DNA from 3 places in the Streptomyces sp. 5-10 genome. Region 2 is predicted to be linked to each of the others. Evidence: riboswitches for the same ligand, from Rfam matches in the RefSeq annotation. Region 2 holds a riboswitch; each other region holds the start of a gene.
What was found. Region 2 has a riboswitch for cobalamin ahead of metE (5-methyltetrahydropteroyltriglutamate--homocysteine S-methyltransferase). Riboswitches for the same ligand answer to the same signal wherever they lie in the genome.
Positions count from the first base shown of each region.

Region 1: another riboswitch for cobalamin. It lies ahead of IEJ02_RS26360 (ribonucleoside-diphosphate reductase subunit alpha); the one in region 2 lies ahead of metE (5-methyltetrahydropteroyltriglutamate--homocysteine S-methyltransferase).
Region 3: another riboswitch for cobalamin. It lies ahead of IEJ02_RS17725 (cobalamin biosynthesis protein); the one in region 2 lies ahead of metE (5-methyltetrahydropteroyltriglutamate--homocysteine S-methyltransferase).

Region 1 covers NZ_JACVYG010000026.1:59,832-70,036, reverse strand. The annotation lists gene IEJ02_RS26385 (HD-GYP domain-containing protein) at 1-916, shown strand, start outside; gene IEJ02_RS26380 (HD-GYP domain-containing protein) at 1,345-2,610, shown strand; gene IEJ02_RS26375 (tetratricopeptide repeat protein) at 2,902-3,888, shown strand; gene def (peptide deformylase) at 4,829-5,458, shown strand; gene IEJ02_RS26365 (ribonucleotide-diphosphate reductase subunit beta) at 5,518-6,549, opposite strand; gene IEJ02_RS26360 (ribonucleoside-diphosphate reductase subunit alpha) at 6,567-8,969, opposite strand; cobalamin riboswitch at 9,106-9,259, opposite strand; gene IEJ02_RS26355 (GNAT family N-acetyltransferase) at 9,376-9,882, opposite strand; gene IEJ02_RS26350 (DUF7196 family protein) at 9,958-10,128, opposite strand; gene IEJ02_RS26345 (hypothetical protein) at 10,201-10,205, opposite strand, start outside.
Region 2 covers NZ_JACVYG010000008.1:177,960-188,164, forward strand. The annotation lists gene IEJ02_RS13250 (indolepyruvate ferredoxin oxidoreductase family protein) at 1-1,547, opposite strand, end outside; gene IEJ02_RS13255 (Lrp/AsnC family transcriptional regulator) at 1,741-2,181, shown strand; gene IEJ02_RS13260 (MarR family winged helix-turn-helix transcriptional regulator) at 2,308-2,868, opposite strand; gene IEJ02_RS13265 (alkene reductase) at 3,007-4,071, shown strand; gene metE (5-methyltetrahydropteroyltriglutamate--homocysteine S-methyltransferase) at 4,171-6,489, opposite strand; cobalamin riboswitch at 6,657-6,878, opposite strand; gene IEJ02_RS13275 (hypothetical protein) at 7,046-7,255, opposite strand; gene IEJ02_RS13280 (molybdopterin-dependent oxidoreductase) at 7,681-8,163, shown strand; gene IEJ02_RS13285 (putative RNA methyltransferase) at 8,200-9,051, opposite strand; partial or broken gene IEJ02_RS13290 (ThuA domain-containing protein) at 9,424-9,624, shown strand; gene IEJ02_RS13295 (glycoside hydrolase family 95 protein) at 9,654-10,205, shown strand, end outside.
Region 3 covers NZ_JACVYG010000013.1:99,665-109,869, reverse strand. The annotation lists gene IEJ02_RS17750 (hypothetical protein) at 1-1,140, opposite strand, end outside; gene IEJ02_RS17745 (alpha/beta hydrolase) at 1,426-2,553, opposite strand; gene IEJ02_RS17740 (class II aldolase/adducin family protein) at 2,648-3,334, opposite strand; gene IEJ02_RS17735 (inorganic phosphate transporter) at 3,685-4,941, shown strand; gene IEJ02_RS17730 (hypothetical protein) at 4,955-5,206, shown strand; cobalamin riboswitch at 5,349-5,566, shown strand; gene IEJ02_RS17725 (cobalamin biosynthesis protein) at 5,725-6,708, shown strand; gene IEJ02_RS17720 (cobyric acid synthase) at 6,705-8,309, shown strand; gene IEJ02_RS17715 (putative cobaltochelatase) at 8,368-10,205, shown strand, end outside.

The sequences.
Region 1 (10,205 bases), on a different contig from region 2:
CGCCGAGCGGCAGTCCCCGCGCGCCGCCTGGTGGGGGCGGCTGCCCGGCGCCCTCGCCCCGTACCTGGTGCACGGGCCCGCCGGGCTGGCCATGGCCGTGCTGTGGCGCAGCCCTTACGGACCGGCGGCGGCCCTGCTGGTGCTGCTGCCGATGTACGTCTGCGCCTGCGGCTTCGTGCTCTACCGCCGCGAGAGCGCCGCTCACCAGGCCACCATCCGGGCCCTGGTCCAGGCGGTCGACATCAAGGACCGCTACACCCGGGGCCACAGCGAGCGCGTCGGCCGCGCCTCCGCGATGATCGCCCGTGAGCTGGGCATGAGCGGCGACCGGCTGGAGGCGGTGCGGATCGCGGGCATCCTGCACGACGTCGGCAAGCTCGGCGTGCCCACCCGGCTGCTGCGCAAAAACGGTCCGCTGACGCCTGATGAGCGCCGGGTGATCGAGCTGCACCCCGAGTACGGCGACGAGATGGTGCGCGGCATCGGCTTCCTGGGCGAGGCGCGGGCCGCGATCCTCCACCACCATGAGCGGCTGGACGGCAGCGGCTATCCGTACGGGCTCGCCGGGGCGCAGATCCCGGAGTTCGCCCGGGTGGTCGCGGTGGCGGACGCCTTCGACGCGATGACCTCGACGCGTACGTACCGCAGGGCGCGGTCGGTGCCCACGGCCGTGGAGGAGCTGAAGCGGTGCGCGGGCTCGCAGTTCGACCCCCGCATGGTGCGGGCCCTCACCCGCGCCCTGGACCGCCACGGCTGGCACGCGACGGTCACGGCGGACGCCCCTGAGGAGCGCGGAAACGTCCCAGCAGACGCCCTCCCCGAGCCCGCCCCGCCCCTGGTGCGCGCGGCGGCCCCCGGCACGGCCACCCCCGGCGGACCCCGCCCCGGCACGGGCGGCCCCGGCGGTGGCCCATGAGCCCCGCCGAGAACCCCACCACACCCAGCACGAACGATTCCGCCCGGGCCCCCGGGCCCGCCCCCGGTCCGGCCGACGAGGGCCCCGGGGAAGCCCCGGACCGCCCTGACCCTGAGCGGGCCCCCGGACCAGCCAACGCTGGACCAGGGGGAACCCCGGGCGCTTCGGGCAAAGGCGAGCCCGGCGTCACGGGCCGCTGTGGTCCGCGGGGGCGGGATGAAAGCGCGGCTCAGTGGCCTGCCAGGGGGGCTCGTCCCGCCTCGGTAGTGGCCACTTCCCGGACCCCTAACGCCCTTGCGCGGATCGCCGAGCGGCACGCCCGGGCCTTTCATCGCGCCCGACGCCAACGAGCCGAGACCGTCGCCGCGCGCGAGGAGGGGCGGGAGCGGATATCCCGGGGGCGTTGTGGCGGCCTTACGGTCGTCGCCGTGTATGGCGCGGCGGGGGCGCTTGCCGTGGTGGCGCTGGTGTGGACCGAGTGGCATGGGGCGCGGCAGGCGGAGGCGGCGCTGGCCTTCGGGGCGCTCATCGCCGTGGGGGAGGCGATCCGGTGCGTCGAGGCGCCGCCCGCGCTGCCGGGCGGCGGCGGGGGAGTGCCCGATCCGCGCGGTGAGCCCGCGCCGCTCGCCGCCGCAGGCGCCCTCGGATACGCCCTGCTCGGGCGGCTCGGCGGGGAGCCCGCCACCCACGGCGTCCTCCAGGTGGTCACCGTCGTCGTGGCCGCGTCCCTCGCCGGGCTGGTGGCGCCGCTCGCGCTCGGCTGCCCGGTCGACCCCGGCCACACCGCCCGCCGGGTGCTGACCGCCGCGTTCGCTGCCGTCTGCTTCCAACCGCTGCACCGGACCGGCCGTTTGGCCGATTGGCTCGGCCACGGCCCGTCCATCGTCGGCTATTTGCTCGCCCTGCTGACCCTGACCGCCCTCTGCGACGCCGTCCTGGCCGCCGCGCTCGCCCGCGCCCGTACCGGCTGGCCTTACGGGCCGCTGCTCCGCGACGAGCTGCGGTCGCTGCCCGGCGTGGGGGCTGCGGTGTGCGCGACCGCGGCCGTGATGGCGCTCACCGTGGCCGTCGCCGGGCTGTGGCCGGTGCCGGTGCTGGCGGTGCCGCTGCTGCTGATCCAGTACTCCTACCGCCGCTACGCCGGGATACGGGCCACCTACCGCCAGACCATCGCCTCCCTGGCCCGGTCGACCGAGATAGCCGGGTACACCCCGACGGGCCACGCCCGCGAGGTGGCCGGGCTCAGCCGGGCCGTGGGGCGTGAGCTGGGCCTCTCCGAGCCCCGGCTGACCGTGCTGGAGTACGCGGCGCTGATGCACGACATCGGCCAGCTGTCGCTGGTGGACCCGGTGCCCGCCGGGGCCACCGAACCGCTGCCCGCCGCCGAGCAGCGCAAAATCGCGCTGCTCGGCGGCGCTGTGGTACGCCAGACCGGGGTACCCGCCGAGGTAGCGCTGGTCGTGGAGCGCCAGGCGGACCCGTACCGCGAGCAGCCGCTCGCCGCGCGTATCGTGCGCGCGGTGAACGCGTACACCGAGTTGGTGAGCGGGCCCGCGGCCGAGGGAGCGGCCGGGGCGGCCGCGCTGCGCGCCCTGGAGCGGCTGCGGCTGGCCACGGCGCGCGACTTCGACCCGGTCGTGGTCGAGGCGCTCGCCACGGTGCTGTCGCGCGGGGTGCACGGCCGGTCCCGGTGACCGGCCCGGTGACCGGCCCCGGTGACCGGCCCCGGCGACCGGCCCCGGTGAGAACTGAGAACTCGCCGGTAATGAGCGGGCCTCCCGAGGGGCATGGTTGGATGCGAGGAGAGGGGTGCCAGGCCAGATGGCCGGTGGCAAGGAGGTGTGGTGGGCGTCGCATCCCGGCCGCAGGGTGAGGGGTCGGGCTGAGATGTCCGCGAATGTGTGGCAGGTTGTCTTCAAGGGAGGGCGACGCCGTCCGCGAAGGCATCTGGTACGGGACGACTTCGATACCGGCAGGCGGGAATCGTGAAGATCTTCGGCAAGGTACGGCACCGGCCGTCCGCCTCATGGCGGCAGGCCACGGACCGTGCGTTCACGCTCATCGGCGACGGCCGGTACGAGGACGCGGGCGCGCTGCTGACCCGCGCCGCCGACCTGGAGCCGTGGCTGTCGGAGTCCTGGTTCAACCTGGCGCTGCTGCACAAGTTCCGGCACGACTGGGAGCAGGCGCGCGCCGCGGGGCTGCGGGCGGTCGCGCTGCTGGACCGCGAGACGGGCGCTCCGGACTGGTGGAACGTGGGCATCGCGGCCACCGCGCTCCAGGACTGGCCGCTGGCCCGCCGCGCCTGGCAGGCGTACGGGCTGAAGGTGCCCGGAGAGGCGTCCGCGTCCGGTGAGCCGCTCGGCATGGAGCTGGGCAGCGCGGCGGTGCGGCTGTCCCCTGAGGGCGAGGCCGAGGTCGTCTGGGGCCGCCGGCTGGACCCGGCCCGGATCGAGGTGCTGTCCATCCCGCTGCCGTCGTCAGGGCGGCGCTGGGGCGAGGTGGTGCTGCACGACGGTGTGCCGCACGGTGAGCGGGCGACCTCCGCGGGCCCCGTGTACCCGGTCTTCGACGAGATCGAGCTGTGGGCGCCGTCCCCGGTGCCGACCTGGGTGGTGCTGCTGGAGGCGGCCACCGAGGCCGACCGGGACGCCCTGGAGCGGCTCGCGGCGGACGCGGGCTTCGCGGCCGAGGACTGGTCGTCGTCGGTGCGGCTGCTGTGTCGTTCCTGCTCGGAGAGCCGGATGCCCAGCGACGAGGGCGAGGGCGAGCATCTGGACCCCCACGACCACAGCGAACCGGGCCACCCCGGGCCGCTGGGCCACCGTATGGCGGGCTCGGGCTCGCTGTGGGTTCCCGAGCGCGAATGCGGGATCGCGGCGCCTGGGGGGCTGGTGCGGGGGTTGCTGGACGGGTGGGTCGCGGACAGCCCGGATACGCGTGAGTGGCGGGACTTGGAAGAGGTCTGCTGAGCGGCTGGCGGCTGGCGGCTGCACTGGGTCTTAGGGGTGTCGGGCGGATCGCGGCGCCTGCGGCGGGCTTGTCCCCTCCCCGCCCCTTCCCGAATCTGGGGCTTCGCCCCAGGCCCCGGCGGGGCTCTGCCCCTGGCCCCGATCCGGGGCTTCGCCCCTGGCCCCGGGTGGGGCTTTGCCGCTGGTCCTGATCTGGGGCTTTGCCTCTGGCCCCGGTGGGGCTTTGCCTATGGTCCTGAACCGGGGCTTTGCCTCTGGCCCCGGTGGGGCTTTGCCTATGGTCCTGAACCGGGGCTTTGCCTCTGGCCCCGGTGGGGCTTTGCCGCTGGTCCTGATCTGGGGCTTTGCCTCTGGTCCTGAACCGGGGCTTTGCCTCTGGCCCCGGTGGGGCTTTGCCCCTGGCCCTGAACCGGGGCGTCGCCTCAGGCCCCGGACCGGGGCTCTGCCCCTGGCCCCGAACCGGGGCTTCGCCCCAGCTGGCGGTGGGGCTCTGCCCAGGTCCTGGGGCGGGGCTCTGCCCCAGACCCCGGCCGGGAGCCCCGGACGTGCGCGGGTCTCCGCTGCGCTGGTGTGCCGACCGCGATCAGGCCGCCGGTGCAGGCACTCGCGCCCTCACCGTCGGGCCCGCGGACGCCTTGGCCCCCTGGCCTCCTGGCCTCCTGGTCACCGGTCGGCTGCTCGATCACCGCGTCGCGGGTGGCGCGGTCGGTGTCCTGGTCGGTGAGCTGATCGCGGCTGCGGTCGGTTCGTCGGCCACGGGGGCCGGGGGCGGAGCCCCGGTAGCGGGGAGGGGCGGGGAGGGGAAAGCACCGATATGCGGCTCCGCTGCGTGGTCCGCCAGCAGCCCGGTCACAGTGCGTAAGCGCACCGCGCCCCGCCGCGCCGTGCCCGTACCCTGTAGGGCGACGCATCACGGTTGAAGGAAGGCATACGGCGGACGATGTCGCAGCAAGGGACGAAGCAGCGGGTGGACGACGAGTTCATCGTGGACACGGAGGACTGCGAGGAGCGCGAGCGGGCCTTCCGCGAGCGCGGCACCGCCCGCCCGATCACCGTGTACGGCAACCCGGTCCTGCACAAGGAGTGCCGGGACGTGACCGTGTTCGACGAGGAGCTCGCGCGGCTCGTCGACGACATGTTCGCCAGCCAGCGGGCGGCGGAGGGCGTGGGCCTGGCCGCCAACCAGATCGGTGTCGACCTTAAGGTCTTCGTCTACGACTGCATGGACGACGAGGGCGTTCGCCATGTGGGCGTGGTGTGCAACCCGGTGCTGGAGGAGCTGCCGGCCGACCGCCGGGTGCTGGACGACTCCAACGAGGGCTGCCTGTCGGTCCCCACGGCCTACGCGGAGCTGGCCCGCCCCGACTACGCGGTGGTGCGCGGCCAGGACCTCAACGGCGAGCCGATCGCGGTGCGCGGCACCGGCTACTTCGCGCGCTGTCTCCAGCACGAGACCGACCACCTTTACGGCTACCTCTACATCGACCGGCTCTCCAAGCGCGACCGTAAGGATGTGCTGAAGCAGATGGCCGAGGGCACCGCCCGCTATGAGACGGTGCCCAACGACTGAGTGTGTCCCACCGCACAGGGCGGGCCGGACCTCTCCGGGTCCGGCCCGCCCTGTAGACATCAGAAGTCGTCGTCGAAGGCGACCGACCCCTCGACCGCGACCTGGTACGCCGAAGCGCGCCGCTCGAAGAAGTTGGTCAGCTCCTGGACGTTCTGCAGCTCCATGAAGGAGAACGGGTTCTCCGAGCCGAAGACCGGCGCGAAGCCGAGCCGCCGCAGGCGCTGGTCGGCCACGCACTGCAGATACTCCTGCATCGACGCCGTGTTCATGCCCGGCAGCCCCTCGCCGCACAGATCGCGGGCGAACTGGAGCTCCGCCTCGACGGCCTCCTTCAGCATGTCGGTGACCTGCCGCTGAAGTTCGTCGTCGAAGAGTTCCGGCTCCTCCTCGCGGACGGTGTCCACGACCGAGAAGGCGAACTCCATGTGCATCGACTCGTCGCGGAACACCCAGTTGGTGCCCGTCGCCAGGCCGTGCAGCAGCCCGCGCGAGCGGAACCAGTACACGTACGCGAAGGCGCCGTAGAAGAACAGCCCCTCGATGCAGGCCGCGAAGCAGATCAGGTTGAGCAGGAAGCGGCGGCGGTCCTCCTTGGTCTCCAGCCGCTCGATCTTCTCCACCGAGTCCATCCAGCGGAAGCAGAACTCCGCCTTCTCCCGGATGGAGGGGATGTTCTCGACGGCGGCGAAGGCCGCGGCGCGGTCGTCCGGGTCGGGGAGGTAGGTGTCCAGCAGCGTCAGATAGAACTGGACGTGCACCGCCTCCTCGAAGAGCTGCCGCGACAGATACAGCCGCGCCTCGGGGGAGTTGATGTGCTTGTAGAGCGTCAGCACCAGGTTGTTGGCCACGATCGAGTCGCCGGTCGCGAAGAAGGCGACCAGACGGCCGATCAGGTGCTGCTCACCGGGGGAGAGCTTGGCGAGGTCGGCGACGTCGGAGTGGAGGTCGACCTCCTCCACGGTCCAGGTGTTCTTGATCGCGTCGCGGTAGCGGTCGTAGAACTGCGGGTACCGCATCGGCCGCAGGGTCAGCTCGAACCCGGGATCCAGCAGGTTCTTGGTGTGGCCCGGCGCGGTGTTCACGGTGGTCATCTCGGATGCGGTGGGCATTACTGGCAGGCCTCGCAGGACTCGGGGTTTTCCAGGGAGCAGGCGATCGCGTCGGCCTCGGCCGGGGCCTCCTGCACGGGGAGGGGCGCGGGGGTGGCGGCGGCGCCACCCCGGGCGCTCTGGGCGATCCGGGTGGCCGGACGCGAGCGCAGGTAGTACGTGGTCTTGATGCCGCGCTTCCAGGCGTACGCGTACATCGAGCTGAGCTTGCCGATGGTCGGCGAGGCCATGAAGAGGTTCAGCGACTGGCTCTGGTCGAGGTACGGGGTGCGGGCCGCCGCCATGTCGATCAGGGCGCGCTGCGGGATCTCCCACGCGGTGCGGTACAGCTCCCGTACGTCCGCGGGCACCCAGGAGAAGTCCTGGACCGAGCCGTTGGACTCGCGCAGCGCCTCGCGGGTCTGGGCGTCCCAGACGCCCAGCTTCTTGAGGTCGTCCACCAGATAGGAGTTGACCTGGAGGAACTCCCCGCTGAGCGTTTCGCGCTTGAAGAGGTTGGAGACCTGCGGCTCGATGCACTCGTAGACCCCCGCGATGGAGGCGATGGTCGCGGTCGGCGCGATCGCCAGCAGCAGTGAGTTCCGCATCCCGGACTTCGCCATCCGCGCGCGCAGCGCCTGCCAGCGCTCCGGCCAGGTGGCCACCGCGTCCGGGTAGTGGTCCGGGTGCAGCACACCGCGCGCGGTGCGGGTCTCGGCCCAGGCGGGGTGCGGGCCGTGGCGCTCGGCGAGCTCGCAGGACGCCTCGTACGCGGCGAGCATGATGCGCTCGGAGATCCGCGTGGACAGCGCCGTGGCCTCGGGCGAGTCGAACGGCAGCCGCAGCCGGAAGAAGACGTCCTGGAGGCCCATGAGGCCCAGACCCACCGGGCGCCAGCGGGAGTTGGAGGCCCCGGCCTCCTCCGTGGGGTAGAAGTTGATGTCCACCACGCGGTCGAGGAAGGTCACGGCGGTGTGGACGGTGGCGTCCAGGCGCTCCCAGTCCAGCTGCCCGTCCTCGCCCAGGTGCGCGGCGAGGTTGACCGATCCGAGGTTGCACACGGCGGTCTCGCCGTCGTTCGTGACCTCCAGGATCTCGGTGCAGAGGTTGGAGGAGTGGACGACCCTGCCGGGCTCGGCGGTCTGGTTGGCGGTGCGGTTGGCGGCGTCCTTGAACGTCATCCAGCCGTTGCCGGTCTGCGCGAGGGTGCGCATCATCCGGGCGTACAGCTGGCGGGCCGGGACCTGCTTGACGGCCTTCCCCTCGGCCTCGGCCCTGCGGTACGCGGCGTCGAACTCCTCGCCCCACAGGTCCACCAGATCGGGCGCGTCCACCGGGGAGAACAGCGACCAGTCGGCGTCCGCCTCGACCCGGCGCATGAACTCGTCCGGGATCCAGTGGGCGATGTTGAGGTTGTGGGTGCGGCGGGCGTCCTCGCCGGTGTTGTCCCGCAGCTCCAGGAACTCCTCGAGGTCCGCGTGCCAGGTCTCCAGGTAGACACAGGCCGCGCCCTTGCGCCGGCCGCCCTGGTTGACGGCGGCCACCGAGGCGTCGAGCGTGCGCAGGAACGGCACGATGCCGTTGGAGTGCCCGTTGGTGCCCCGGATCAGCGAACCGCGCGCCCGGATGCGGGAGTAGGACAGGCCGATGCCGCCCGCGTGCTTCGACAGCCGCGCCACCTGGTGGTAGCGGTTGTAGATCGAGTCCAGCTCGTCCAGCGGCGAGTCCAGCAGATAGCAGGACGACATCTGCGGATGCCGGGTGCCGGAGTTGAACAGCGTGGGGGAGCTGGGCAGGTACGACAGCGTGCTGGTCAGCCGGTAGAGCTCGGCCACGTCCTCCAGCGCCCGCTCCGAGTGGTCCTCGGCGAGCCCGCAGGCCACGCGCAGCAGGAAGTGCTGCGGGGTCTCGATCACCTGACGGGTGAGGGGGTGGCGCAGCAGATAGCGGCTGTAGAGGGTGCGCAGCCCGAAGTAGCCGAAGCGGTTGTCGGCGCCGTCGGCCAGGGCCCGCTCCACCAGCGCGTCCAGCCGCTCGGCGTGGGCGGCGGCGAACTCCGCGGTGGAGTCGGCGAGCAGGCCCTCGCGGTGGCCCACCCGGACGGAGGCCGAGAAGGAGACCGCGCCCTGCCCGGCCGCCTCCTGCGTGATGGTGAGCGCCAGCAGCCGCGCCGCGAGCCGCGAGTACTCCGGCTCCTCGGCGATCAGCCCGGCCGCCGCCTCGGTCGCGAGGGCCCGCAACTCCGCCTCGTCCGAGCCGGGATGACGGCCGCGCAGGGCGGCGGCCGCGACCTTGCCGGGATCGGTGGCGGGCAGGTCGGCGGTGAGTCCGGTAAGGGTCCGTAGCAGGGCGGTCCCGGGCGCGTCGTCCGCTGCCTGAGAAGCCGCCTGCGCTGAAACCGGATCGGCGGGCGCGATGGTCACTGAGGTGCTCTCCCTCGCTGGGCTGGGGCCACGAGGGGTGGTGCGATGGGCGCGTACGGGCATGCCGATGCCGCACTCCTCGTACGCCGGGCACACCACGCAGCGTCCATCGGCCCAACCCTCGAGGCCGGGGGACGTGTTCACAGGGCCGTCGGCAGGTGCTCGGACTCACGGGCACGCCGAATTGAGCGCACACGTACACCGTTGCGGGACAGTTCCGGATTCCCACCGGATTCCCCTGCGGCGACAGCGAGCACGAGCATACATCTTGTGTCGGCCGACGCACGCGCCCCCATATCTTGTGTCGGAGCTGCGGAGTTTCGCATGAATGTGCTCATGCGTTCCGGAGGTGGCCCGTGACCTGGGGCGCGCGTCAGGCCATCACTTGGGCGTGTGGCGGCGGGCGTCACAGCTCCACGGTGAAGGCCCAGAGGGTGATGTCCGTCCCCGGCAGGGGCGCCCAGTCGCGCTCCGGGGCACGGACGAAACCCAGCCGCTCGTACAGGCGGTGGGCGGCGGTCATCGACCGCTGGCTGCTGATCACTATGCGCCGCAGGCCCAGTGCGCGGGCCCGGTCCAGGCAGGCTCGTACGAGTGCTTCGGCGGCGCCGCGTCGGCGCGACTCGGGGCGGACGGCCAGCATCCGGAACTCGCCCTCGCCGGGGCGGGCCAGCTCCGCGTACGCCCCGCCGTGCACGGCGAACGCCACGGCGCCCAGGACCTCGTCGCTGGCCGCGTCCGCCGCGACCAGCAGCTCGGCCTCGGCGGCCCGGCGGCGGGCGTCGCGCAGGGTGGCGAGATAAGGATCACTGTCCTCGAAGTCCAGGAGCCCGTCCCCCAGGTACACCTGCGCGGTGAGCTCCCCGATTCCGTCCAGTTCCTCGTCCCGCGCGTGCCTGATCGTGATATCCATGCCCGCAGTCTGCCGCAGGCCACTGACAGCCGGGTCGCCGTGCGCCGGGGGTGGGCGCCGGGGTGGTCCCCGGCGTCACTGGGTGACGGCGGTGATCACTCCGGTGGAGCCCGCGCGCTGGTTGGCGGCGTCGGCCTCCTGGTAGGTGACGTAGCGCCGGACCGTGCCGTCCGGCAGCGTCAGCTCATAGACGACAACGGGTTGGGGCGGCCATTGGGGTGCGTTTCCGCCGCAGTTGCAGGCCATTGTTCCCTGCCTTTCCCTCGGGACGTTGTGGGGCGTTGTGGAGGGTGTGGGGGGGTGTGGGGGGTGTGGGTGTCAGT
Region 2 (10,205 bases):
CCCGCGGCCACCGCCGCGCGGATGGCGAGGGAGCCGGAGTGGTGGAAGGTGCCGTCGCCGAGGTTCTGCACGAAGTGCCGGTCGTCGGTGAACGGGGCCAGGCCGATCCACTGGGCGCCTTCGCCGCCCATCTGGGTCAGCCCGATCTGGTGGCCGCGGCCCGCGCCATCGAGGGCGATCATGGCGTGGCAGCCGATGCCCGCGCCGACGAGGGTGTCATCGGCGGTGCGGGTGGAGGTGTTGTGCGGGCAGCCGGAGCAGAAGTAGGGCGTGCGCGCCGACACGGTGGGCAGCGCGATCCGGGGCGCGGCCGGCGGTGCCAGCGAGGCCAGCCGGGCGGTCGCGGTCCGCGGCAGCCGGTCCGGGCCGATGCGCCGGGCCAGGGCCTCGGCCACGTCCTCGGCCCCGAGGGTGCCGCGGGCGGTGAGCAGCGGCCGGCCGTTCTCGCCGTGGCGGCCCACCACCACGGGCGCGTCGGCACTGCCGTACAGGGCGGCCTTGAGGTGCCGTTCAAGGAAGGGCACCTTGTCCTCGACGACCAGGACCTGGTCCAGATCGGCGGTCATGGCCACCAGGTCCTCGTCGCAGAGGGGGAACGGCATCGCCAGCCGGATCAGCCGCACACCGAGAGCCTCCATGTCCGCCTCGCCGATGCCGAGGTCGGCCAGGGCGCGCCGCACTACGGCGTACGAGGCGCCGGAGGCCATCACGCCCAAGGTGGCGTGGGTGGCGCTGAAGGTGACGCGGTTCAGCCCGGCCGCACGGGCGTAGGCGCGCGCCAGGTCCAGCCGGCGGGTGAGCATGTCGTGTTCGGCGTCCAGGGACGCGGGCCCGACGAGGGTGGGGGGCGCGGCGCGCGGGGTGGCGGGCGGGGCGGGGATGTCGGGCCGGAGCGCGTCGAGGTCGACGACCGCCGAGGCGTCCGCGATATCCGCGACGATCTTCAGCCCGGCCCAGAGGCCGGTGGCGCGGGACAGGGCCACCGCGTGCAGTCCGAACTCGAGGATCTCGGGCACGGAGCCGGGCGCGAGCAGGGGCATGGCCAGGCTCTGGCACATCGGCTCGCAGGAGCTGGGCACGGTCGAGGACTTGCTCCCGGGGTCGTCGCCGATCCAGGCCACCGCGCCGCCCAGCGCCGCCGTACCGGCCACCGTCCCGTGCCGCATCGCGTCGGCCGCGCGGTCGAGCCCGGGGTTCTTGCCGTACCAGAATCCGGTCACCGCCTCGTGGCGGCGTCCGGGCACCTGCCCCAGCAGCTGTGTCCCGGCCACGGCGGTGGCGGCCAGCTCCTCGTTGAGGCCCGGCCGGAACACCACACCGGCGGGGTCGAGGAAGCGGCGCGCCCGGGCCAGCTCCAGATCGACCCCACCCAGCGGTGAGCCCGGATAGCCGGAGACGAAGGCGCGGGTGTCCAGACCGCGCGCCTCGTCCAGCCGGCGCTGTTCGAGGGTGAGCCGGACCAGGGCCTGGATGCCGGAGATGAGCACGCGGCCGCCGCGGGCCGTGTAGGGGTCATCGAGCGAAACCGTGGCGGGGTCGGTGCTCACGTGAGCCTCCTCGACGTATCTGGGGTCCGGCCCAAGGACAGCAACACCCTCCCGGGAAGCACAAGTAACTTGCGGCCAGTCAGGGACAAGACGCAAACTGCCGGGGGAATTCGCGCGGCCGACTAAAAGAGTTTGCGTGCGCGCGTGCGCTGTGGGGGTCGCGCGGGTGCGCGCGGCGCGGAGTGGAGGGCCGATGCCCGAGTTCGACGACGTGGACCGGCAGTTGCTGCGCATGCTGCGCGAGGACGGGCGCCGCACCTTCTCCGAGATGGCGCCCGAGGTGGGACTGTCGGTGGCCGCGGTCAAGCGCCGGGTGGACCGGCTCAAGGACACCGGGGTGATCAAGGGCTTCACGGTGCAGATCGACCACACCAAGCTCGGCTGGGGCATCGAGGCGTTCGTGGAGCTGTCCTACACCGGTACGACGCCGGTCGGGGAGATCGTCCGCACCTGCTACACCGTCCCCGAGGTGCAGGCCATCTTCACCATCGCCGGTGACCCCGACGCCCTGGTGCACGTCCGGGTGCGGGACATCGAGCACCTGCAGCAGGTCATCGACGGTCTGCGCCGCGTGGGGCTGGTCACCGGCACCAAGACGCTGATGGTGCTGGGCTCGTGGACGCGCCACGCCTGACCCAAGGGGCGTCATGTCCGACGGACCGTGACGCCTGCGGCGGGCCACGTGGCTCCGCCGCGTGTGGGGCTTCGCCCCAGCCCCCCGGGTCCAGGGGCGAAGCCCCTGCCACGCGCCGGACACCCGCTAGGAGCGCTCGGGGCCTTCTTCCCCTTCTTCCGTGGCTTCTTCCGTGGCTTCTTCCGCGGCGAGGTTCTTCTCGACCTTCATGAGGATCCTGGCGAAGGCCTCGCGCTCCCCGGCGTCGAGCCCGTCCAGGATGTGCTCCTCCAGCCGCGCCCAGGCCTCCGCGACCTTGGGCCGCAGGGCGTAGCTCTGCTCCGAGGCCCGGACGAGCATGACGCGCCGGTCCAGCGGATCGCGGGCGCGGGTGACATGCCCGCCCTGCTCCAGCCGCCGCAGCATCAGGGTGACGGTCGACGGGTCCAGGTCGAGCGCCCTCGCCAGCTCCGACTGCCGGACCGATCCGGCGTCCCACAGGGTCATCATCAGGAATTCCTGGCCGGAGCAGAGGCCGGTCGGGCGCAGCAGCCTGCCCCCGGCGAGGCGGTGCAGGCGGGACACCCGCGCCAGGGTCTGACTGACGTGGCCGCCGTATCCGGCCTCCGCCGCGCCGGTGGGCCCGACCTCCGTCGCGTCGATGTGCTCGTCCTCCGTCGCGGCGGTGTGCGGGAGCTCTGTGGTCATGCTGGCAAGGCTATCGTGGCCGACCAATCATTGGCCACCCAATGAATGGGTTATGGTGGCTCCGCCGCGAGATCGTTGGTTGGCCAATGATCTCGTTGCCGACCGAACTGTCCTGCCCCATCGACCCCGGGAGCCGTTGTGACCACACCCTTCGATCCGATCGACCTGGCCGGGTTGCCGCTCCGCAACCGCCTGGTCATGCCCGCCATGGGGCGTGCCCGTGCCTTCGGGCCCGGCAACACGGCCACCGACTCCATGGCCACGTACTACGCGCAGCGGGCCACGGCCGGGCTGATCATCACGGAGGGGTCGCAGCCGTCCGTGGTCGGCCAGGGCTTCCCCCACACCCCGGGGCTGCACAGCGCCGAGCAGATCGCCGCCTGGCGCCGCGTCACCGACGCGGTGCACGCCGCGGGCGGGACGGTCTTCGCCCAGATCTCGCACGTCGGCAGGGTCGGCGACCCCGGCCTGCTGCCCGACGGGCTGGTGCAGGTCGCTCCCTCGGCCGTCGCCGCACCCGGCCGGCTGTTCACCGTCGACGGGATGAAGGACTTCACCACCCCACGCGCGCTGACCTCCCAGGAGGTGCGGGAGACGATCGCGGACTTCGCCCAGGCGGCACGCAACGCCATCGCGGCGGGGTTCGACGGGGTCGAACTGCACGCCGCCTACGGCTACTTGATCCACCAGTTCCTGGCCCCCAGCTCCAATCTGCGCACCGATGAGTGGGGTGGCTCGACCGAGGGCCGGGTCCGGTTCGCGGCCGAGGTGGTCGCGGCCGTGTCGGCGGCCATCGGAGCGCGGCGCACGGGGATACGCGTCTCGCCCGGGATCCGCTACAACGGCATCGAGGAGCCCGACGTCGAGGCCACATACGTCCAGCTGATCCGCCGCCTGAACGAGACCGGCCCCGCCTATCTGCACGTCGTCGAGGACTCCCGCGATCTGACCGGCATCCTCCGCAAGGAGTTCTCGGGGACCTTCGTCCTCAACCCCGCGACGGACGGGTTCACCAGCGCGGAGGAGCTGGCGCTCATCGAGGACGGCACGGCCGACATGCTGTCCTTCGGAGCGCTCTTCCTCGCCAACCCCGACCTTCCGGCCCGGCTGCGAGCGGGCGGACCGTACAACACACCGGACGAGACGACCTACTACGGCGGCACCGACGCGGGGTACATCGACTACCCGTACCTGGACGCCTGAGGGCCGACCCTCCTGGGCCGGCGTCGGGGCCGGAGGCCCGCATCGGGGCCGGGGCGCGTGGCGCCCCGGCCCCGGCCGGGCGTCCGGCGGGCGTCCGGGTCAGGACGCGGACAGCTCACCGCGGACCGTACGGGCCGCGGCGACCAGGTTCTCCAGCGAGGCGCGGGTCTCCGGCCAGCCGCGGGTCTTCAGACCGCAGTCGGGGTTGACCCACAGCCGCTCGGCGGGGATGGCCTTCAGGCCCGTCCGCAGCAGCTCGGCCGCCTCCTCCGCGCTGGGCACCCGCGGGGAGTGGATGTCGTACACCCCGGGCCCGGCCTCGCGCGGATAGCCGTGGGCGGCGAGCTCGCGGGCCACCTGCATATGGGAGCGGGCGGCCTCCAGGCTGATGACATCGGCGTCGAGGTCGTCGATCGCCTGGACGATGTCGCCGAACTCGGCGTAGCACATATGGGTGTGGATCTGGGTGTCGGGGCGTACGCCGCCGGTGGTGAGCCGGAAGGCCTCGGTCGCCCAGGCCAGATAGGCGGGCCGGTCGGCGGTGCGCAGGGGCAGGGTCTCGCGTAGCGCGGGCTCGTCCACCTGGATGACCGAGGTCCCGGCCGCCTCCAGGTCGTTCACCTCGTCGCGCAGGGCGAGCGCCACCTGCCGGGCCGTGTCGCCGCGGGGCTGGTCGTCGCGGACGAAGGACCAGGCCAGCATCGTCACCGGGCCGGTGAGCATGCCCTTGACCGGGCGGTCGGTGAGGGACTGGGCGTACGCCGTCCAGCGCACCGTCATCGGCTCGGGGCGCGAGATGTCACCGGCCAGGATCGGCGGGCGTACATAGCGGGTGCCGTAGGACTGGACCCAGCCGTGCTGTGTGGCGAGATAGCCGGTCAGCCGCTCGGCGAAGTACTGGACCATGTCGTTGCGCTCGGCCTCGCCGTGCACCAGTACATCCAGGCCGGTCTTCTCCTGGAAGGAGATCACCTCCCGGATCTCGGCCCTGATGCGCTCCTCGTACCCGGCCGTGTCGATCCGGCCCCCGCGCAGGTCGGCGCGGGCGGTGCGCACCTCTCCGGTCTGGGGGAAGGAGCCGATGGTGGTGGTCGGCAGCAGCGGCAGCCGGAGGTGGGCGCGCTGGGCCGCGGTGCGCTCGGCGTACGGCTGGGAGCGGTGGGCGTCGGCCTCGGTGACCGCGGCGGCGCGGGCGCGGACGGCCGGGTCGCGGGTGATGGGGGAGCCCGCACGGGAGGCGAGGTCGGCCCGGTTCGCGGCCAGCTCGGCGGTGATCGCGCCGGTGCCGCGGGCCAGGCCCTTGGCGAGGGTGACGATCTCCGCGGTCTTCTGCCGGGCGAAGGCCAGCCAGCGCAGGATCTGCGGTTCGATGTCCCGCTCGGCCGTCGTGTCGAGCGGCACGTGCAGCAGCGAGCAGGAGGCGGCCACATCGACCCGGTCCGCAAGGCCCAGCAGGGTGCCGAGCGTGGCCAGGGACTTCTCCAGGTCGTTGACCCAGATGTCGCGGCCGTTGACGACACCGGCGACCAGCCGCTTGCGGGGCAGCCCGCCGACGGCCGCCAGCGCGTCCAGATGTGCGGCGGCGGCGTCCGTGAAGTCCAGCGCCAGCCCCTCGACCGGGGCCTTGGCCAGCACCGGCAGCGCCTCGCCGAGGCGGTCGAAGTACGAGGCGACCAGCAGCTTCGGGCGGTCGGCGAGGGCGCCGAGGTCGCGATAGGCGCGACCGGCCGTGTTCAGCTCGGCCGGGGTGCGGTCCTGGACCAGGGCCGGCTCGTCGAGCTGCGCCCACTCGGCACCGGCCGCCCGCAGATCGGCCAGGACCTCGGCGTACACCGGGAGCAGACGGTCCAGGAGGGTGAGCGGCTCGAAGTCGGCGGGCGCGCCGGGGGCGGGCTTGGCGAGGAGGAGGTAGGTGACGGGGCCGACGAGGACCGGTCGCGCGGTCAGCCCGAGGGCCAGGGCCTCCTTGAGCTCCGCGACTTGCTTGGCGGAGTCGGCCGCGAACACCGTGTCCGGACCCAGCTCCGGGACCAGATAGTGGTAGTTGGTGTCGAACCACTTGGTCATCTCCAGCGGCGCCACGTCCTGGGTGCCCCGCGCCATCGCGAAGTACCCGTCGAGCGGGTCGGCGGCGACGGCGTCCCGGTGGCGGTCGGGGACGGCGCCGACCATGACGGTGGTGTCCAGCACATGGTCGTAGTACGAGAAGTCGCCCGTGGGGACTTCGTCGATGCCCGCCCCGGCCAGTTGCCGCCAGGTGGCGCGGCGCAGTTCGGCGGCGGTGGCCCTCAGCGCGCCGGCGGTGACGCGGCCCTTCCAGTAGCCCTCGATCGCCTTCTTCAGTTCCCGGTTCGGGCCCTGGCGGGGATAGCCGTACACGGTGGCCCGTGCTGCCGCGGCCGCGGACTTGGTGGTCACGGAGATCTCCTTCGCGAGATGAATCCCTGAGGTCCCGGCGACGGGAGGAGAGCGCGAAGGGTGACGGACCGGACGCCACGACCTCGCGCGGCAGGCGCGCGGTCGTCCGCCTGGTACAGGTTCGCCGACCCGCCCTCGAGGTCACCGGGATGTCCGCGCACGGGTGGTCCGTACGCGGGCAGATGGCAGGTCTTCGGACTCACGGGCGCGCCCTCCTCAGGAGGACACCTACTGGCCGTCGCTTCCCAGGCCCCTCTCACCGGGCCCAGTGCGTATGACGGCGGTCGTTCCCGCTCACCGCTGCGGGGCAGTCCCGGATTTCCACCGGGTTCCCTCTTGCGACGCGTCCCGCCTGGCGGACGGGGCGAACCAGCTGCGGCAGCCAGCCTAGGGGACCGCCCGGCGGTGTGCGGGGTCCCGTCCGGTATGCGGGATGGTGAGGTGGGACACGTGGAGGCGGTCGGTGCCGCTGCCCGCATGGCCCACTCACGGCACGGGAAACCCCCGGCCGCGCCGGCCGGGGGTTCCGCTCCTCACGGGCTCGTGGCGCAGGAGGTCAGCACGAGCTGGAGTCCGACTGGCCCACCAGATTGACCGGGACGGTGACGAAGGAGAACTGGTTGCTGGCGCACAGGCCGGGGAAGGTCGTGCTGGTGGTGTTGTTGACGGTGGTGTCGGGGCCGTCCTCCGCGACGGCACCGGTCGCGCCGACGGCGAGGGACGCGGCGGTGAGAGCGAGCGTGGACAGGGCGGTCCGCATACGCATGGGAACTCCTTGCTGAGGATGAGCGGCCGGAAATGACCGGCTTCGTATGCATGGTGCCCCTTTGTCGGGCGGATCGCGGCCCAACGTCCTCCCAATGGGGTAAGCCGATCCCCGAGGCCGTCCGGGTCGGGTCGGGGGCGCGGGTCGAGGTCGATCCGCGCGGCGCGGGAACTCCTGGTCCACCCGGGAATCGCCGGGTAATCGCGGGCCGCCTGGACGGGGGTCGGTTACGGGATCTGCGGCGTCCTGTGCCCGCGGTCCGGTGGCACCCCGAACCGCCGGTGAGTCGAACGTCACCATGCCGCAGATGCCAGGGAAATGGCGCCTTCTCCCTCGCACCAGCGCGATCTTTGGTCTATCGGCATGGCATGTGCGTTTGCCTGGCATGGGTGTTCGGGTAACGCTCCTCCAGGAGGTGGTAGCCCGTGAGTGACTCCCTCGCAGCCGCCAGTACGGCCGCCGGTCCGATGGCGGAAGTCGCCCTCACCGGCGATCTGGCCCGCCCCGCCCGGCTGACGGTGTCCGAGCTGCTCTCCTGGCCCCAGCACCGGGCGCGGGTGAGCTTCGACTGCGCCACCAGCGGCGTCCAGCACCACCGCTTCACCGGGCCGTTCCTGCACGACGTCCTGGTCGCCGCCGGCCCGGGCTTCGACCCCGCCCGGCGCAAGGACCGGCTGCGCTTCCTGATCGCCGTACGTGGCGCGGACGGCCACCGCGCGCTGCTGTCCTGGGCCGAGATCGACCCGGACTTCGGCCGTGCCCCCGTCCTGCTCGCGGTCACCATGGACGGCACCCCGCTGGACCGCGCGGGCCCCCAGCTCGTCCTGCCCCAGGACCGCTGCGGCGCCCGGTACATCAGCGGTATCGAGGCGATCCGCGTGGACGGCGGATACACCGTATGGACCTGACGGCGCCGAGCGAAGCCCTGGCGGCCGGGGCGGGCGTCAGACCAGCGGACGGTACGCGGTGAGCGTGACGGACAGCGTCACATCGCAGGGCTCGGGCAACCGCGCGATGCGCTCCTCCAGCCGCTCGGTCTGCTGATGCCAGGCGTTGGGGCCCATCCCCACCAGCTGCGGCACGGCCTTGTGGTCCAGTGTCATGGTGCTCCGCGACCGCTCCCGGGCCACCTCGGTGAAACGCGCCGAGAGCCGGTCCGCCAGCCGCTCGTCCTTCTGCTCGCCGACCCGCAGCAACCCCAGCGCGTCCACCAGCTCGCGCAGATGATCCGGCCGGGGCGTCACCACCAGCAGCACACCCTCGGGACGCAGAATCCGCCGCAGCTCGGCCGGATTGCGCGGCGCGAAGACATTGAGGACCACCGACGCGGCACCGTCGGCGAACGGCAGCCCGTCCCACGCGTCGGCCACCACCGCGCTGATCCGGGGATGCGCCCGCGCGGCCCGGCGGGCGGCGAACTTGGAGATGTCGAGCAGGATTCCCTCGGAGTCCGGGAACTCCGACATCACCCGGGCAAGGTGATAGCCCGTGCCGCCACCGATGTCCACGACACACCCGAGGTCCCCGCCCGTGGCCTCCGGTGCCGTCGCGCGCGCCAGTGCGGCCAGTGCCCCGGCGATCGGCGCGTAGTGGCCGGCGGCCAGGAACTCCGCACGGGCCGCCACCATGGCGGCGGTGTCCGCGCTGAACTTGGCGGCGCCACGCAGCAGATTGACGTACCCCTGCTTCGCCACATCGAAGCTGTGCCCCTGCGGGCACCGCAGCACGCCGTCGGTCGTCGTCATGGCGTCGGAGCAGTACGGACAGCGAAGGTACCGAACCGCCTCTTTCCGCATCGTGTCCCCCGTTACCGCCGTTGTCCTGACAGGGCCCCAGCCTATGCGCAGGTCCCCGGGGTGCCGCACACCCACCCCCTGCCTCGGTACGCGGCCCCGGTCCGCCTCACCACGCTGACCCGGCACAGGATTTTGTCAACGGGCTTTGCAAAGTGGGGCCGACTCGGTACGGTCCCCTTACGCCCACGGACCCGTGCGGCGCCCCAGGCGCGACGGCGCGCGCTGTGCCCAACCCCCTTTGAGAATCACACTTCTCCCCGGAGGTTCCCCGTGCACAGGAAACGTCCCGACCTGCCCGCCCCCGCCCCGCGCCGCTCCGTGATGAAGGCCGCGGCCGGCGCCGTGCCGATCACCGCGGCGAACGCGCCCACCGTGCGCGTGCTCGCCGCGCTGGACGAGTCCTCGTACAGCGGCGGCACCGTGAACGGCGATCAACCCATCAGCCGCTACCAGGCGTACAAGGGCGGCCGGGCCTTCTGCACCGGACTCGGCCACACCAAGGAGTCCTACGCCGAGCCCGCCTCCCGGCAGCACCTCTTCGGCGGCATCACCTACGCCACGGGCGTGGCCAAGTGACCCCCGACGTCCCGCGCCGGCAGTTCATGGCCCTCGCCGCCACGGCCACCACGGGCCTCGCGGCCACCGGTCTGCCCGCCGGGTCCGCCCACGCCGCGCGCCACGGCCACCAGGCGGCGGACCGGCCGCTGGCGCTGTGGTACCGCGCGCCCGCCGCCGACTGGCTGAGCGCCCTGCCGCTGGGCAACGGGCGGCTCGGCGCGATGGTGTTCGGGGGGACCGAGACCGAGCGGCTGCAGCTCAACGCGGACACGCTCTGGGCGGGCGGGCCGCACGAATACGACAACAACAAGGGCCTGGCCGCCCTGCCCCGCATCCGGCAGCTCGTCTTCGACGGAAAGTGGCCCGAGGCCGAGACACTGATCAACTCCGACTTCCTCGGTGTGCCCGGCGGCCAGGCCCAGTACCAGACCGTCGGCAGCCTGCTCCTGAAGCTGCCGACGGGCGGCGCGGTGTCCGGCTACCGGCGGGAGCTGGACCTGGACTCGGCGATCGCCACCACCACCTACACCCGCGACGGTGTGACGTACACCCGCGAGGCGTTCGCCAGCGCTCCCGACCGCGTCATCGTCGTCCGG
Region 3 (10,205 bases), on a different contig from region 2:
CCGTACGTGGGGCTCGGCGGGCGCCCCGACGACGCGCAGCGCCTCGAAGGCGAGCCCGCGCAGCAGCGCGTCGTCGCCGCGCGCCGCGTCGATGAGCTCGGTGACGGCGCTGCCGACGGGGCGGGCCGCCAGCCAGGCCCGGTACTCGGCGCGGGCGGGGCCCGGGGTCAGGCCCGCACAGCCGCGCAGCATGTCGGCGGCGGGCTGCTCGATGTTCCCGGCCGGGCTCTGGGCGGCGACGCAGATCTGCTCCAGCTTGACCCACACCGCCCAGTTGCCGAGCGCGGTCAGTTCGGCCTCCCGGCCGTCGCCCTTGGCGTCGTCGGCCGCGCTCCCGGCGCCCTCCGGCCCGTCCTCGGGCCCCTCCCGCACCGTGAGCGCCCCGACGGACCAGAGGGCGTCCAGGGCCCAGTCGAGCAGCCCCTCCAGCGTGGCGGCGTCCTCGGCGTCCTCGGCCTCCTTGGCGTCGTCGGCGCCGGCGGCACTCGCGGCGTCCCCGGCGCCATCGGCGGGCTCCCGGGGCTCCGTGGCCTCCTGGGGGACCTCGCACCGCTCGGTGCGCAGTTCAGCGACCCGCTGCCGGAGCATGTCCAGCAGGGCGGAGATCTGCACGGGACCGGCCGAGAGCTGCAGCAGGGAGAGCAACTGCGGTACGGCCTCGACGACCTCGGCGACCGCCGTCGGCTCGGCCGTCTCGGGGGCGGGGCAGGCCAGGGACCACGCGTCCAGGAGCGCGACCCAGCCCCGCAGCACCGCGCTGTCGTCCCGGTCCCATGCCTGGAGCCGCCAGCCGGGGCGGGTGGTGCCCGCGTGGTGCTCGATGAGGCCGATGAGGCGGGCGCGGTCCCAGTCGCTCCGCACCTCCCGCTCGCTCACCCCGAGCGCCGCGGCGGCGCGGGCGGCGGCCTCGTCGGACAGGGCGCCGGGAGCGCCGTGCTCGGCCGCGGCCCAGTGGGCGATCGCCACGGCCCCGGTGAGCCCCGCCCTGGCCTGTCTGGCCAGCTCCGACGGGGGCGGAGTGCCCTCCGGCGGACGGGGCGCCGGTCTTGAGCCGCGGTTCACCGCGGGCCGGCGGGCCGTGGCCATCGGCCGGTTGCGGACAAGTCGGAGCCGGGAGTCGCGCGGAGTACGGGACGTCACGGAAGCAGTCTCGCCTTTGACGGCCCGAAAGCCCAATCGGCACCCGTCCGGCGGTCGCCGCGAAGGGTTCACGCCATCTTACGGACGCTTCCGCCGCCGCCCCGCGAACGCTTCCCGCGCCGCCCGGCACGCGCTTTCGCGACCGCCTTACGGCCGCTACAGATCGCCTTACGGGCGCCTCGGGAGGTCGGGCGGCTTACGGGCGCCACAGGAGGTCGGGCGGCGCGGGAGGTCAGGGCGGCGCGGGAGGTCGCCTCACGGGGCTTGGAGGTCGCCTCACGGGGCTCACAGGAGCGGTACCAGAAAGCGCCGCAGTGCCTCCTCGTACGCCTTGGGGTCCGCGTTCCACATGGCCGCGTGCGGGGCCTGCCGCACCGTGTGAAGGGTCACCAGATCCCGTCTGCGGTCGACGAGTTCGCGCGAGACGTGCCAGGGCGCGAGGGTGTCGTCGGGGCCGTGGGCGACGAGTGTGGGCACGGACAGCCGCTCCGGGTCGGCCACCTCCGGGAGCCTGCTGTCGTGGAGTCCGGTGCGCCCCTCGGCGGCGCGCAGGGCGAGCGGGAGCAGCGGCGCGGGGATGCCGCGGGCCGCGGCGAGGGCGCGCAGGGTGGCCTGCCAGTCGAGCACCGGGGAGTCCAGGACGAGGCCGGTGACGCGGTGCCGCAGCGCGGAGTTCGCGGCGGCGTGGAGGGCCATCGAGGCGCCGATGGACCAGCCGTGCAGCACGACCCCGGTCGCCCCGTACGACACCGCGTAACGGATGGCCGCGTCCAGGTCGCGCCACTCGGTGTCGCCGAGGTGGGATATGCCGTCCTCGGAGCGCGGGGCGCCGGGGTCCCCCCGGTAGGCGAGGTCGAGCACCGGCACCCGCAGCTGCCGCAGGAAGGGCATGACGACCATAGGGTGCTCACGGGTGGTGCCGAGACCATGGGTGGTGATCACCCATGTGGAGCGTTCGCCGGGGATGAACCAGGCGGGCAGCGGACCGAGTTCGGCGGGCACGTCCACGTCGGCGTGGTCGATGCCGAGCGCGTCCCGTGGGTTGCCGATGTGCACCTGGGGGGTCAGCCGCACCCGGGTGCCGGGCGTGAGTTCGCCGTGGGTGACCCGCTCCAGGCGGCGTACGACGCAGTCGGCGGGGTGCGGGGCGTCCTCGATGACGGGGCCGACGACGGCGTGGCAGGAGCGGCCGGTGAGGCCGTAGGTGCCGGGGCGCAGCGAGGCGAGCGAACGGGTCAGGGTGATCTGGCCGGCCGCGGTCGCGTGGACGGTCAGCGGCGCCTCGTTCGGCAGCGGACGGTTGGCGGACGGTTTCAGCGCAGCGCTGGTGGCGTACCGTCCGGCCGCCACCGCGGCCACGCCGACACTCAGCAGGGTGGTGGCGGCCGCGACCGCCGTTGTTCGCAGACGCATCCCTCCCAGTGTGGTCGGGGAGGCGGCCCCCGGCCAGCGGGCGTGCCCGGCCGGGTGACCGCCCGGCCGGGGCCCGGGGGCGTGCCGGGCGGGCTCAGCCCTTCTGGCCGTAGCCGCTCAGCTTCTCGGCGGCGCGCCGCATCTCGTCCGGCGGGATCAGGGAGGGGGTGCGGCCGGGCACGGAGACCGCGGTGAGCCAGACCTGGCACATCCATTCGAGCTGGGCGGTGCGGTCGTAGGCCTGGTCCAGGGTGGCGCCGTGGACGACGGTGCCGTGGTTGCGCAGCAGACAGCCGCTGCGGTCGCGCAGCGCCTCGAGCATGGCGTCGGCCAGTTCGTCGGTTCCGTAGAGCGCGTACGGCGCGACGCGGACCGGGCCGCCGAGGGCGGCGGTCATGTAGTGGATCGCGGGGAGCTCGTCCACGAGCGTGGAGACGGCCGTGGCGTGGACGGCGTGGGTGTGGACCACGGCCTCGGCGTCGGTCTCCCGGTAGATCGCGAGGTGCATGGGCAGCTCGCTGGTGGGCTTCAGCGTGCCGAGGACCTGCTGTCCGTCCAGATCGACGGCGACGGCGTCCCTGGGGCCGAGCCGGTCGTAGGGGACGCCGCTCGGGGTCACCAGGACGGTGTCGCCGACCCGGGCCGAGACATTGCCCGAGGTGCCGACGACCAGGCCGTCGGCGGTGGTCCTGCGGGCCGTACTCACCACCTGCGTCCATGCCTGCCGCAGGGGATGGGTCAGCCGCGGCTGCGGCTGCCGCGTGGATCGCGACTGGGTCACCTGCCCTCACCTCCGGGGCCCGATCCTTCCAGGCGGCCGCCGGCCGCGCGGCGGCGGGACCGGAACGGGCGCGGCGGGCGACTACGGCCGCGCTTCGTGGGCACCCGGCTCCGGAAGGGTGAACGTGGGGGGACGGCGGGCGGCCGCGGGGGCGGCCCCGGGGCCCGCTCCGGCGGCTCTCGATCGCGCCTCAACTCCCGTACGACACGGGAACGTAGGCTGGAATTCACAGGGCCTTGGCGATCCCGCAACCATGTCACCCCGATGCCCTACTCAGTTCATCTCCCGTTCACCCTGTTTCCTTACGTTCACCGTGCCACTAACGACCTTCGAACTGATTGACCGGGTGTATGGAACACATCACGCTTCTCATCGGGATCGTGATCGTCACGGCCTTGGTGTTCGACTTCACGAACGGCTTTCACGACACGGCTAACGCCATGGCCACCACCATCTCCACGGGAGCACTCGGGCCCAGGGTGGCGGTGGCGATGTCGGCCGTCCTCAATCTCGTCGGCGCGTTCCTGTCCGTGGAGGTGGCCAAGACCATCTCCGGCGGGATCATCGACGAGGGATCCGGTATCCAGCCAGAAGTGATCTTCGCGGGACTCGTCGGCGCGATCCTGTGGAATCTGGTGACGTGGCTCGCCGGACTCCCCTCCAGTTCCTCGCACGCCCTGTTCGGCGGTCTGATCGGCGCCACGGTGGTCTCCGTCGGCCTGGACGGGGTCAACGGCGACGCGATCGTCATGAAGGTCCTGATCCCCGCCGTCGCCGCGCCGGTCGTGGCCGGCATCGCCACGCTGGCCGCCACCCGGCTCACCTACCGGCTCGGCCGCGACCGCTCCCCGGAGGACACCGCGAAGGGCTACCGCGCGGGGCAGATCGCCTCGGCCGCCCTGGTCTCCCTGGCCCACGGCACCAACGACGCCCAGAAGACGATGGGCGTGATCACCCTGGCGCTGGTCACCGGGAACGTGGTCGCGCCCGACTCCGACCCGCCGCTGTGGGTCATCGTCTCGGCGGGCCTGGCCATCGCGCTCGGCACCTACCTGGGCGGCTGGCGCATCATCCGCACCATGGGCAAGGGCATCACCGACATCCAGCCGCCGCAGGGCTTCGCCGCCCAGACCGGCGCCGCGACCGTCATCCTCGCCTCCTCCCACATCGGCTTCGCGCTGTCCACCACCCAGGTCTGCTCCGGCGCCGTCATGGGCGCGGGTGTCGGCCGTAAGGGCGCCGTGGTGCGCTGGTCGACCGCGGGCCGGATGGTGGTCGCCTGGGTGCTGACCCTGCCGGCCGCAGGTCTGGTGGCGGGCGCCGCCGCGCTCCTGGCCGACCAGGGGAACGCGGGCATCACGGCGGTGGCCGTGCTCGCCGTCCTGGCCTGCGGGGCGATCTGGATGCTGTCGCGCCGCAAGCCCGTGGACCACACCAACGTCAACGAGGTCGCCGCCCAGGAGCCGGTGGGCGCCGTCACGGCCGCACTGCGGTCCGTGGCCCCGCCGCCCGCCGGTACGGCGAGCGCCGCCCCCGAGGACGGCACCTCGGAGAACACGCCCGAGCAGACCCCCACCCCCGCCGCCGCGAGCAGCACCACCCGTTAAGGAGCCAGGAAACATGAACATCGACTGGGCGGCACTCGGCCAGGTCTTCGGCGTCAGCCTCGCGGTGACGGTCGGCATGGTGGGCGTCTTCACCCTGGGCATCGTCGGCACCTCCCGTAAGGCGACGCCGGAGCAGGGCGGCACGGCCGCCACCGTGCCCGGGGGCGCGGTGGACGGCTCCCCGCTCGCGCGCACCGGCGCGTACGCCTGCTTCGCGGTGTGCGCCGCGGTCGTGGCGTACGGCATCTATCTGATCGTCGCCTGAGGACGCCGCTTCCCCAAACCACCCACCGGCCGCCGGATGGTGGCGCTGACCAGCGCCGACCGTCCGGCGGCCGTCCTGTGAGGGGCGGTTGTCTGTGGGGCTCGGCACACTCGGGCGTGATGGGTCATATGCGAGTTGACGGCCATTCGCGGCCCATGGTGGACTTCCCGAGCCAAACGGCGGCAGGAGAGGAAGCCGGTGAGAATCCGGCGCGGTCCCGCCACTGTCACCGGGGAGCACCCTCCCATCGCCTGTATGGGGTCACGGCTCGTCCGTACGGTTCGTCGCGTACGCGGGGCTGGAAGACCGGGAGGGCCGCGGATCCGGGAGCCAGGAGACTCTCACCGCCGGTCACGTCGAACCAGGGCGAGGACCCTGAGTGAGGACATACCGCCATGCCCGGCACCGCCACGCCGCCAGCCCTCCCTGTCCGCTCCGGCTCTTCCGGCCCCTCCGGCCGATCCGCTTCCGTATCGCCTTCCGTATCGCCGCGCCGAGGCGTGACGGCGGCCTGACGGATGCGTGCCGACCACGCCTCGTTCGCGTGCGGCGCGGCCCTCGGCTTCCTCGGCGACCTCGCCACGGGTGATCCGCGCCGCGGCCATCCGGTGGCCGCGTTCGGGCGCGCCGCCGGGGCCGCCGAGCGCCGGCTGTGGCGCGACCACCGGGGCTACGGGGCCCTGCACACCGCGTTGTGCGCGGGCGGCGCGGCCGCCGGTGCCGCGCTGCTGACCCGCGCCGTACGGGGCCTCGGGGGCCGCCGTGGCGCGGAGGTCGCGCTGACCGCCGCCGCCACCTGGGCCGTGCTGGGCGGCACGAGCCTGGGCCGTGAGGCACGGGCCGTCGGCGGTGCGCTGGCCGCCGGGGACCTCGAGGCCGCCCGGGAGCGGCTGCCGCATCTGTGCGGCCGCGACCCGCAGGCGCTGGACGGGCCGCAGATCGCCCGCGCGGTGGTCGAATCGGTCGCCGAGAACACCTCCGACGCGGTCGTGGGCGCGCTGGTGTGGGGCGCCGTGGGCGGTGTGCCGGGGCTCATCGGCTTCCGCGCCGTCAACACCCTGGACGCCATGGTGGGCCACAAGTCGCCGCGCTACCGGCGGTTCGGCTGGGCGGCGGCCCGGCTGGACGATGTGGCCGGCTGGCCCGGTGCGCGCCTTACGGCTGCCCTGGCGACGCTCGCGGGCCCCGATCCGCGCGGTGCGTGGCGCGCCTGGCGGCGCGACGGCCGGCGCCATCCGAGCCCCAACGCGGGCCCGGTGGAGGCGTCCTTCGCGGGCGCGCTCGGCGTCCGGCTGGGCGGCACCCTCGCGTACGGCGGCCGGGTCGAGCACCGGCCGGTGCTCAACTCCGGCGGGCGGCCGGTGGAGTCGGCCGACATCGAGCGGGCGATACGGCTGTCGCGGTGCGTCGGCGTCCTGTCGCTCGGGGTGTCCGTAGCGGCCCGGCCGGTCCTGAGGGCGTTGACGGGGCGGCCCCGGGCCTTGGAAAGGGGCGGCGGATGAGCGGGATACGCGGTAAGGGCGGCACGGACGGTTCCGGGGCGCGCGGCGGGGGGCTGCTCGTCGCGGGCACGACCTCCGACGCGGGCAAGAGCGTGGTGACGGCCGGGATCTGCCGCTGGCTCGCCCGTAAGGGCGTCAGCGTGGCGCCCTTCAAGGCGCAGAACATGTCGCTCAACTCCTTCGTCACCCGGGAGGGAGCGGAGATCGGGCGGGCACAGGCCATGCAGGCCGCCGCCGCGCGCGTCGAGCCCAGCGCGCTGATGAACCCGGTCCTGCTGAAGCCGGGCAGCGACCGCAGCAGCCAAGTGGTGCTCCTGGGCAAGCCGGTGGGCGAGCTGAGCGCGCGCGGGTACTTCGGCGGGCCCGGAGCCCCCTCGCCCGGCGAGAGGCTCTCCACGGGGCGTGAGGCGCTGCTGGAGACCGTCACGGAGTGCCTGGAGGAGCTGCGGAGCGCCCATGACGCGGTGATCTGCGAGGGCGCGGGCAGCCCGGCCGAGATCAATCTGCGCCGCACCGACATCGTCAACATGGGGCTGGCGCGCGCCGCAGGGCTTCCGGTCGTGGTGGTCGGGGACATCGACCGCGGTGGCGTCTTCGCGTCCTTCTTCGGCACGACCGCGCTGCTGTCGGCGGCGGACCAACGGCATGTGGCCGCCTACTTGGTGAACAAGTTCCGCGGCGATGTGAGCCTTCTGGAGCCCGGCCTGGAGATGCTGCGCGGCCTCACCGGGCGCCCGACCGTCGGGGTGCTCCCGTTCGCCCACGGGCTGGGCATCGACGAGGAGGACGGGCTGCGGGTGTCACTGCGCGGCGCGGTGCGGGAGAGCGTCGTGGCGCCTCCTTACGGCGCGGACGTCCTGCGGATCGCGGTGGCCGCCGTGCCGCTGATGTCCAACTTCACGGACGTGGACGCGCTGGCGGCCGAACCGGGCGTGATCGTGCGGTTCGTGGACCGGCCCGAGGAGCTGGCGGACGCCGATCTGGTGGTGCTGCCGGGCACCCGGGGCACCGTAAGGGCGCTGGAGTGGCTGCGTGAGCGCGGGCTGGCCGACGCGATCGCCCGGCGGGCCGCCGAGGGCCGCCCGGTGCTGGGCGTCTGCGGCGGCTTCCAGGCGCTCGGGGAGCGCATCGAGGACGAGGTCGAGTCGAGGGCCGGGACGGTCGCCGGGCTCGGGCTGCTGCCGGTGCGGGTGCGGTTCGCGGCCGAGAAGACCCTGGCCCGGCCGGTGGGCGAGGCGCTCGGCGAGCGGGTGGAGGGCTACGAGATCCACCACGGGGTCGCCGAGCTGCTGGACGGGGCCGATGAGCCCTTCCTGGACGGCTGCCGGGTGGGCTCGGTGTGGGGCACGCACTGGCACGGCTCGCTGGAGAGCGACGGCTTCCGGCGGGCGTTCCTGCGGCGGGTGGCCGCCGCGGCGGGCCGGGCGTTCGTCCCCGCGCCGGACACCCACTTCGGCGAGCTGCGCGAGGAGCAGCTCGACCGCCTCGGCGACCTGATCGAGGAGCACGCCGACACGGACGCGCTGCTGCGGCTCATCGAGGAGGGCGTCCCGGAGGGGCTGCCGTTCGTCCCTCCGGGGGTGCCAGGGGGGACGACGTGACGAACCCCCGCCCCCACACCGAACCGCCACCCCCACGCACCCCAGGAGGTACCGCCGCGTGACCACCACCTACCCCTTCAGCGCGATCGTCGGCATGGACGGCCTGCGGCTCGCCCTGCTCCTCAACGCCGTCTCGCCCGCCGTGGGCGGTGTCCTGGTGCGCGGCGAGAAGGGCACGGCCAAGAGCACCGCCGTAAGAGCGATCGCCTCGCTGCTGCCCGAGGTGGACGTGGTGGCCGGGTGCCGGTTCTCCTGCGATCCGGCCGCGCCCGACCCGTCCTGCCCGGACGGGCCCCATGAGCCGGGCACCGGCGAGGCGCGCCCCGCGCGGATGGTCGAACTGCCCGTGGGCGCCTCCGAGGACCGGCTGGTCGGCGCGCTCGACATCGAGCGGGCGCTGTCGGACGGGGTGAAGGCGTTCGAGCCCGGGCTGCTCGCGGACGCCCACCGCGGGGTGCTCTACGTCGACGAGGTCAATCTGCTGCACGACCATCTGATCGACCTGCTGCTCGACGCGGCCGCCATGGGCGCCTCCTACGTCGAGCGCGAGGGGGTGTCCGTACGGCACGCGGCGCGCTTCCTCCTGGTGGGCACCATGAACCCCGAAGAGGGCGAGCTGCGGCCGCAGTTGCTGGACCGCTTCGGTCTCACGGTGGAGGTCGCGGCGTCCCGCGACACCGAGGAGCGGGTCGAGGTGGTGCGGCGGCGGCTGGCGTACGACGAGGACCCCGAGGGGTTCGCGGCGCGCTGGGCGGCGGACGAGGAGGCCCTGCGGGAGCGCATCGCGGCGGCGCGCGCCCTGCTGCCGCGGGTGGGGCTCGGCGACCGCGCGCTGCGGCAGATCGCGGCGGTGTGCGCCGGGTTCGAGGTGGACGGGATGCGCGCGGACATCGTGACGGCCCGTACGGCGACCGCGCTGGCGGCTTGGGCGGGGCGCACCGACGTCCGGACCGAGGACGTACGGGGGGCGGCGCTGCTGTCGCTCCCCCACCGCCGGCGGCGGGCGCCGTTCGACGCGCCGGGGCTCGACGAGGACAAACTCGACGAGATCCTGCGGCGGTTCGAGGAGGACGACCCCGAACCGGATCCGGACCCGGGCCCCGAGGACGGGCCGGGCGGCTCCGGGCCGGACGACCCGGGCGGCCCCGAAGGCGGACCGCAGGAGGGCGCGGGCGGCGGGGCGCGGGAGCAGGCGCCGCCCGCCGAGCCCGAGCCGTCCGTCCCCGACCAGCGCACGGGTGAGCACGGGACGGCCGACCGCGAGCCCGACCCCGCCCCGGCCGATCAGGACGGCGGGGCAGGAGAATCGGACGCCGGCGCCGGCGGAGCCGGAGGTGAGCGGGCGGCCGTGGGCGCCGCCGAGCCGTTCCGTACCCGGCGGCTCGACGTCCCCGGCCTGGGCGAGGGCGCTGCGGGCCGTCGCTCGCGCGCCCGCAGCGCGCACGGCCGCACCACCGGAGCGCGCCGCCCGCGGGGAACGCTCTCCGCGCTGCATCTGTCGGCGACCGTCCGGGCGGCCGCCCCGCATCAGCTGGCGCGCGGACGGCGCGGGCCCGGACTCGTGGTGCGCCGGGACGATCTGCGCGAGGCGGTGCGCGAGGGCCGGGAGGGCAATCTCGTCCTGTTCGTGGTGGACGCGTCCGGCTCGATGGCCGCGCGCAAGCGGATGAGCGCGATCAAGGGCGCGGTGCTGTCGCTGCTGCTGGACGCCTACCAGCGGCGGGACAAGGTCGGGCTGATCACCTTCCGGGGCGCGGGCGCCGAGCTGGCGCTGCCGCCCACCTCGTCGGTGGACGCGGCCGCCGCACGGCTGGAGCGGCTGCCGACGGGCGGCCGTACGCCGCTGGCGGCCGGGCTGTTGAAGGCCCGGGAGGTGCTGCGGGTGGAGCGGCTGCG